2 regions of the Streptomyces sp. NPDC088730 genome follow, and region 2 is predicted to be linked to the other one. Evidence: riboswitches for the same ligand, from Rfam matches in the RefSeq annotation. Region 2 holds a riboswitch; the other holds the start of a gene.

Region 1 (3,490 bases), on a different contig from region 2:
CAGCGGGACCGCGCGGTGAGCGCCTGCTGCGGACCCGCCCGCGAGAACAGCCCCACGGCGCCCGCCGCTCCCCCGGCGGACTTCGCCGTCCCCGTGCGCGGCCGGGCCGACCTCCTGCGCGGCATGGTCGCCGTACCGGGCGGGCCGTTCCTGATGGGCGGCGAGGACGAGGACGCGTTCCCGGACGACGGCGAGGGACCGGTGCGGGAGGTCACGACCGGGCCGTTCCACATCGACGCGGCCTGCGTCAGCAATGCCCGGTTCGCGGTCTTCGTCAAGGCCACCGGCTATCGCACCGAGGCCGAACTCATCGGCTGGTCCTACGTGTTCGGCTCCTTCATCCCACAGCAGGCCCGGCATGCCGTACTGCCGGGCACCGTGCCCGGCGCCCCCTGGTGGCGGGCGGTGACCGGAGCCCACTGGCGGGCGCCCGAGGGGCCGGGCACCTCGGTCGGTGACCGCCGGGACCACCCGGTGGTCCACATGTCGTGGAACGACGCGACGGCCTACGCCCGGTGGGCCGGCAAGCGGCTGCCCACCGAGGCCGAATGGGAGAAGGCCGCCCGGGGCGGCCTCGTCCGGGCGCGGTTCCCCTGGGGCGACGAGCTGACCCCGAACGGCCGGCACCGCTGCAACATCTGGCAGGGCGACTTCCCGGTACGCGACACCCGCGAGGACGGCTACGCGGGCACGGCACCCGTCAAGGCCTACGCCCCCAACGGCTTCGGCCTGTACAACACCTCGGGCAACGTCTGGGAGTGGTGCGCCGACCGGTTCAGCGCGGACTGGCACAGCGCGGAGCGCCCCGCGACCCGGACCGACCCCACCGGGCCGCCGCACGGCGAGAACCGGGTGCTGCGCGGCGGCTCGCACCTGTGCCACCGCTCCTACTGCAACCGCTACCGGGTCGCCGCCCGCACCTCCAACACCCCCGACAGCACGACCGGCCACGGCGGCTTCCGCTGCGCGCTCACGGTCTGACCGCCGCCTTCACCCCCCTCGTCGCGCTCCGCGCACACCCGGCTATCCTGGCCGCCGCACCGGACACGGGGTGCCCCGCACAGGGGCTGAGAACACACCCGTCGAACCTGAACCAGTTAGCACTGGCGGAGGGATGTCTTCATGTCATTGCCGTATGCCCAGGACGAGCGCGCGGCCACGGCTCCGCGGCCCGCGTTCGACGGGCGGATGCCCACCGCCCCGGGTGATCTGCGCGTCGAGGCGCACGGGATAGCCCCCGTCCCCGAGGACCGCCGCTACGGCGGGCCCGGCCGGCTGTTCACCGTCTGGTTCGCCCCCAACCTGACCATGACCGGGGTGTTCACCGGCACCGTCGGCATCGCGCTCGGCCTGGACTTCGCCACGGCGCTCACCGCCGTCGTGCTCGGCACGCTCGTCGGCGCCGTGCCCACCGCGTACCTGGGCACCTGGGGCAGTCAGACAGGCGCCGGACAACTCCCCCTCGCCCGGCTGGCGTTCGGTCGCGGCGTGGTGCTGCCGGGCACGCTCCAGTGGCTGTCGTCCATCGCCTGGGACGCGCTGATCGGGCTGTTCGGCGGGGAGGCGCTGGCCCAGCTGTGCGGCTGGCCCTTCTGGCTGGGAGTGCTGGCCATGATGGCGGCCCAGGGCGCGCTCGGCGTCCTGGGGTACGAGGTGATCCACCGGCTCCAGACCGTGATGACCTTCGTCCTCGCCGCCGCCTTCGCGGTGCTCGCCACCAAGCTCCTGGACGGGGTACACCCCGCCGCGACCGGCACCGCGCACGGCGCGGACCGGGCGGGCGCGTCCGTCCTGACGTGCACCGTCGCCCTGAGCCTGGCGCTGTCCTGGGCGCCGTACGCCAGCGACTTCAGCCGCTACCTGCCGCGCACCACGTCACGGCCCCGGATGTTCTGGTGCACGCTGCTCGGCATCAGCGTCTCGTTCGTGGCGGTCCAGACGCTCGGCCTGTGGGGCGCGTCCGTCTTCACCGACCAGACCGCGCACGGCATCGACACCCTGCTGGGCGGGGGCGCGCTCGGGGCGTTCGGGCTGCTCGCCGTGGCACTCGCCGCGCTGTGCAGCAACGCCATGAACGACTACAGCGGCTCACTGGCGCTGCAGACCATGGGCGTCCGCCTGCCGCGCCCCGTCGCCGCCGCGCTCGCCGCCGTCCTCGGCTTCCCCCTCGTCCTGTGGATGCACGCGGCCGACACCACCGCCCGCTTCCAGAACGTGCTGCTGCTCGTCGGCTACTGGATCCCCGGGTTCGTCGCGATCGTGGCCGTCGACTGGATCGTCCGGGCGAGGGCGCGCGGCGGTTCCCCCGTCGACCTGGCCGCCGAGACCTCCCGCCCCCAGCCGTGGTGGCCCGCGCTCACCGCGTTCGCCGCCGCCTTCGCCACGGCGGTGCCGTTCATGAGCACCGGCCTGTACGTGGGCCCGGTGGCGCGGGCGCTGCACGGGGCGGACCTCGCCTACGGGGTGGCGTTCCTGGCGGCCCTCGCGGTGTACGCCCCGCTGCGGCTGCGCCGCCGCTGACGGTCCCGGCGGGCGCGGCGGACGGTGGGGCGCGGCGGACGTCACGCCTTCGCGGTCTCCGTCTCGCCGTGGATGTAGCGGCCGCCGCGGAGCAGCGAGACGACCGCGGCCACCAGGCACGCCGCGATGGCGAAGTCGAAGGCCACGGAGAGGCCCTGCTCGAACGGTCCGGAGATCAGCGTCGGGAAGAAGGCCCGCCCGGTGAGGTAGTCGGCGTGACTGGTGGGCAGCTGTGCCAGGGTCTCCGGGCCGAGCAGGCTGCGTACCGGGTTGTATCCCAGGAGCGCCGCGAAGAGCACGCCGACCGGCGGCAGCGACGCGACGCGCGCCGCGTCCGCGGACGGCACTCCCTGCTCGGTGAGTCCGTGGGCCAGCGTGTGGGGCAGCGAGCTCGCCAGCCCGGCGATCATCAGCGAGAAGAAGATGCCGATCGACAGCACCGTGGCCGAGTTCTGGAAGGTGGTGCTGATTCCCGCGCCCACTCCGCGCTGGTCCGGCGGCAGACTGTTCATGATCGCCGCCCGGTTGGGCGAGGCGAAGAGCCCCATGGCCAGCCCGTTGACGAGCAGGATCAGGGCGAAGAGCCAGTAGTCGAAGTCGACCGGCAGTTCCTTGAGCGCCACGAAGGTGGCGGCCGCCAGGAGCATGCCGCCGGTGGTGAAGAGCCGGGCGCCGTAGCGGTCGGAGGCCCACCCGGAGAACGGGCCGGCGATCAGGAACCCGATCGTCAGGGGCAGCATGTAGATACCGGCCCACAACGGGGTCTGCTCGAAGCCGTAGCCGTGCCGGGGCAGCCAGATCCCCTGGAGCCAGATGATCAGGATGAACATCAGTCCGCCGCGCCCGAGGGACGCCAGGAGACTGGCCACGTTCCCCGCCGTGAAGGCCCGGATGCGGAACAGCGCCAGATGGAACATCGGCTGGGCGGCCCGGGTCTCGATCAGGCAGAAGAGCCCCAGCACGGCCAGTC
Region 2 (3,490 bases):
CGTGCGGCCTTCCCGCCCGCGCCCGGTCCGCGTACGGGAGGCTTCGCTACTTCACTACCAGCGAGGACCATGACTGGACCCACTGCTCACGGTTCTTGGCGATCGCGTCCGGGGCGACGGTCGCGGGCTTGTCCGGGGTGGCCCCGAACCTGGTGAAGAGTTCCGGCACCTTCGCGCCCTTGGTGACCGGGCTGACGAACATGTTGAGCGGCATGTCCTCCTGGAACTTCTTCCCGATCATGAAGTCCAGCAGGGCCTTGCCGCCCGCCTCGTTCTTCGCGCCGTCGAGCAGGCCGGCGAACTCGATCTGCCGGAAGCACGTCCCGGTGGCGACCCCGGTCGGAGCGGTCTTGGGCCGCGGGTCCGCGTACAGCACCTCGACGGGCGGGCTGGAGGCGTAACTGACCACGAGCGGCCGGTCGGCCTTGGCCTTCTTGCCGCCCGCGGAGCCGGAGAACTCCTCGTTGTACGCCTGCTCCCAGCCGTCGACGACCTTGACGCCGTTGCTCTTCAGCTTCTTCCAGTAGTCCTGGTAGCCGTCCTCGCCGTAGGTGGCGATGCTGCCGAGGAGGAAGCCGAGGCCGGGCGAGGAGGTCGCGGCGTTCTCGGTGACGAGGAGGTTCTTGTACGCGGGCTTCGCCAGGTCGTCGAAGGTCTTCGGCGGAGCGAGCTTCTTGTCGGCGAAGTACTTCTTGTCGTAGTTGACGCAGATGTCGCCGGTGTCGACCGGCGTGACCCGGTGCTTTCCCGCGTCCAGCTGGACGTCGGACGCGACCCGGCCGAGGCCCTTGGCGGCGTACGGCGTGAAGAGGCCGTTGTCGAGGGCGCGCGAGAGCAGGGTGTTGTCGACGCCGAAGAACACGTCACCGCGCGGTGAGCCCTTGGTCAGGATCTCCTGGTTGAGGGCGGCGCCCGCGTCACCGCTCTTCAGGACCTTGACGGTGTAGCCGGTCTCCCGGGTGAACTCCTTCAGCACACCCTTGGAGGCGTTGAAGGAGTCGTGGCTGACGAGCGTGACGGTCTTGGAGCCGGTGCCCTTGGTGCCGGACGAGCCGGACGACGCGTCGTCCGAGCTGCCGCAGCCGGCGAGCGCGGTCGCGCCGATCGCGGCGGCGACGGCCGTCACCGCGACCTTCTTGGTGGTGCTCATGTGATTCCTCCTGGGGGTGACCAGGAAGAGACGCGGCCCCGCCCGCGCCGGTGGCGAACCGGAAGCGGGCAGGGCGCAACAGCTTGAGTAAGGTCCGAACTTCCTACCCGGAATGACCCGGGCGAGGTTCAGAGGGTCTGCGGCCAACCTGTCCTCGGTGCCGCACTCTCAGCGCTGTGGCGCTCCCCTGTCGGAATATGAAGTTGATTTCACGCCCAGGCTACACGGCTGGTTCCGGCCGCAGAGCCTGCCCCGGAGTCCGGGCGACGCACCCCAGGGTCTGTCCGGCGGATCATGGCCGGGGCGCCCCAGGGGCTGTCGTCACACTGCCGTCTGACGCCGCGCGGCCGCCCTTCGGGCGACGACGTAAGTTTGACGGCAGACCCTAGCGCTCGGACGCCGCGAGCTGCCCGCAGGCCCCGTCGATCTCCTGGCCCCGGGTGTCCCGCACGGTCACCGGCACCCCGTGGGCGGCGATGGCCTCGACGAACGCCTTCTCGTCCTCCGGCCGCGAGGCGGTCCACTTCGAGCCCGGTGTCGGGTTCAGCGGGATCAGGTTGACGTGTACCCGCTTGCCCTTGAGGAGCCGGCCGAGCCGGTCGCCCCGCCAGGCCTGGTCGTTGATGTCACGGATCAGCGCGTACTCGATGGAGATGCGGCGACCGGACTTCTCCGCGTACTCCCAGGCCGCGTCCAGCACCTCGCGCACCTTCCACCGGGTGTTCACGGGGACGAGGGTGTCGCGCAGCTCGTCGTCCGGGGCGTGCAGCGAGACGGCGAGACGGCACTTGAAGCCCTCGTCCGCGAAACGCAGCATCGCGGGCACCAGACCGACGGTCGAGACGGTGATCCCGCGCTGCGACAGCCCCAGCCCGTCGGGCTCGGGGTCGGTCAGCCGGCGGATGGAGCCGACCACCCGGTTGTAGTTGGCGAGCGGCTCGCCCATGCCCATGAAGACGATGTTGGAGAGCCGCGCGGGGCCTCCGGGGACCTCGCCGTCACGCAGCGCCCGCATGCCGTCCACGATCTGGTGGACGATCTCCGCCGTGGAGAGGTTGCGGTCGAGACCGGCCTGCCCGGTGGCGCAGAACGGGCAGTTCATCCCGCAGCCCGCCTGCGAGGAGATGCACATCGTGACGCGCTCGGGGTAGCGCATCAGGACGGACTCGACCAGCGTCCCGTCATGCAGCTTCCACAGGGTCTTGCGGGTGGTGTCGTCGTCGCAGCTGATGTGGCGGACCACGGACATCAGCTCGGGGAACAACGCCTCCGCGAGCTTGTCCCGCGACCCGGCCGGAATGTTGGTCCACTCCGAGGGGTCGTGCGCATACCGCGCGAAGTAGTGCTGCGAGAGCTGCTGCGCGCGGAAGGGCTTCTCGCCGGTCGCGGCGACGGCTTCCTTGCGCTCGGCGGGCGTGAGGTCGGCGAGGTGCCGCGGCGGCTTCTTGGCTCCGCGGGGCGCGACGAAAGTGAGTTCTCCGGGCTTAGGCATGGTTCTTCCAGTGTCGCAGACACGCCGGGGTGCGATCGGTCATCGCGGTCCGGCCTGCTTGAGGTACGGGTCACTCGGTGACCAGGGCCCGGATCGCCTGTTCCGACCAGTGGCCGGCGGCTCCGCGCGACGAGGCGACGTAGGCCGCCACGGTGTCCACGTCCCAGGCACCCGCGTCGAGCAGGCCGGCGGCGAGGAGGCGCGCGTATGCCCGGGAAGGAGGCACCGGGTTCACTTCGCCGGCCCGCCAGGGGGCCGTGAACGTGAGGACGGGCAGTCCGTCCAGCTGTCCGGCACACACCAGCGTCTCGTACCGCCCGTCTCCCAGCCGCGCGACACCTGACCTGAGCACCGGACCGAGATCAAGATCTTCACCGGGGCTCCTGTACATCTCCTGAGCGGCGATGTCCGCGAACTGTGACGCCGAGACAAGGTGGGCGCGGGCGAGGACCCGCCCCTCCTGTTCCGGGTCGTAGAAGGCTCGTCCGCCGCCCCAGACGGGCGACTCCGTGGCGAAGTACAGGGCGCCCGTCAGTTCCACGGGAACGGACCGGCCGGGCATGCGGCGGTCCCTGCATCCCGGATGCGCACGGCCCGCGCCGGGCGGCCGGCCGCCCTCGATGTAGGAGGCGAGCCGGTCGAGATGCGCGTTCGAGCCGTAAGAGGTGTACCAGACACGCTGCGGCGCGGACTCCTCCACGGCTCCGGGCTCGATCGAATGCGCGCCGGCCATGACGCCCCTTCCCCGCTCTGCTTGCGTTCCGCCAGCGTCTTCCGCTCTCCAGCGTCGCAGACACGCGCCGGGACCGCCGGAGCACCCCTGAACCGGGCCGGACGGGGTACCCGCA

The links. Region 2 has a riboswitch for thiamine pyrophosphate ahead of ACIP89_RS29895 (thiamine ABC transporter substrate binding subunit). Riboswitches for the same ligand answer to the same signal wherever they lie in the genome.
Region 1: another riboswitch for thiamine pyrophosphate. It lies ahead of ACIP89_RS27320 (purine-cytosine permease family protein); the one in region 2 lies ahead of ACIP89_RS29895 (thiamine ABC transporter substrate binding subunit).

The regions. Positions count from the first base shown of each region.
Region 1 is NZ_JBIVLK010000011.1:13,925-17,414, forward strand. Features, by position in the region: gene ACIP89_RS27310 (ROK family protein) at 1-19, shown strand, start outside; gene ACIP89_RS27315 (formylglycine-generating enzyme family protein) at 16-981, shown strand; TPP riboswitch at 1,038-1,132, shown strand; gene ACIP89_RS27320 (purine-cytosine permease family protein) at 1,123-2,520, shown strand; gene ACIP89_RS27325 (MFS transporter) at 2,562-3,490, opposite strand, start outside.
Region 2 is NZ_JBIVLK010000013.1:90,900-94,389, forward strand. Features, by position in the region: gene ACIP89_RS29895 (thiamine ABC transporter substrate binding subunit) at 47-1,150, opposite strand; TPP riboswitch at 1,233-1,349, opposite strand; gene rlmN (23S rRNA (adenine(2503)-C(2))-methyltransferase RlmN) at 1,536-2,642, opposite strand; gene ACIP89_RS29905 (histone deacetylase) at 2,713-3,375, opposite strand.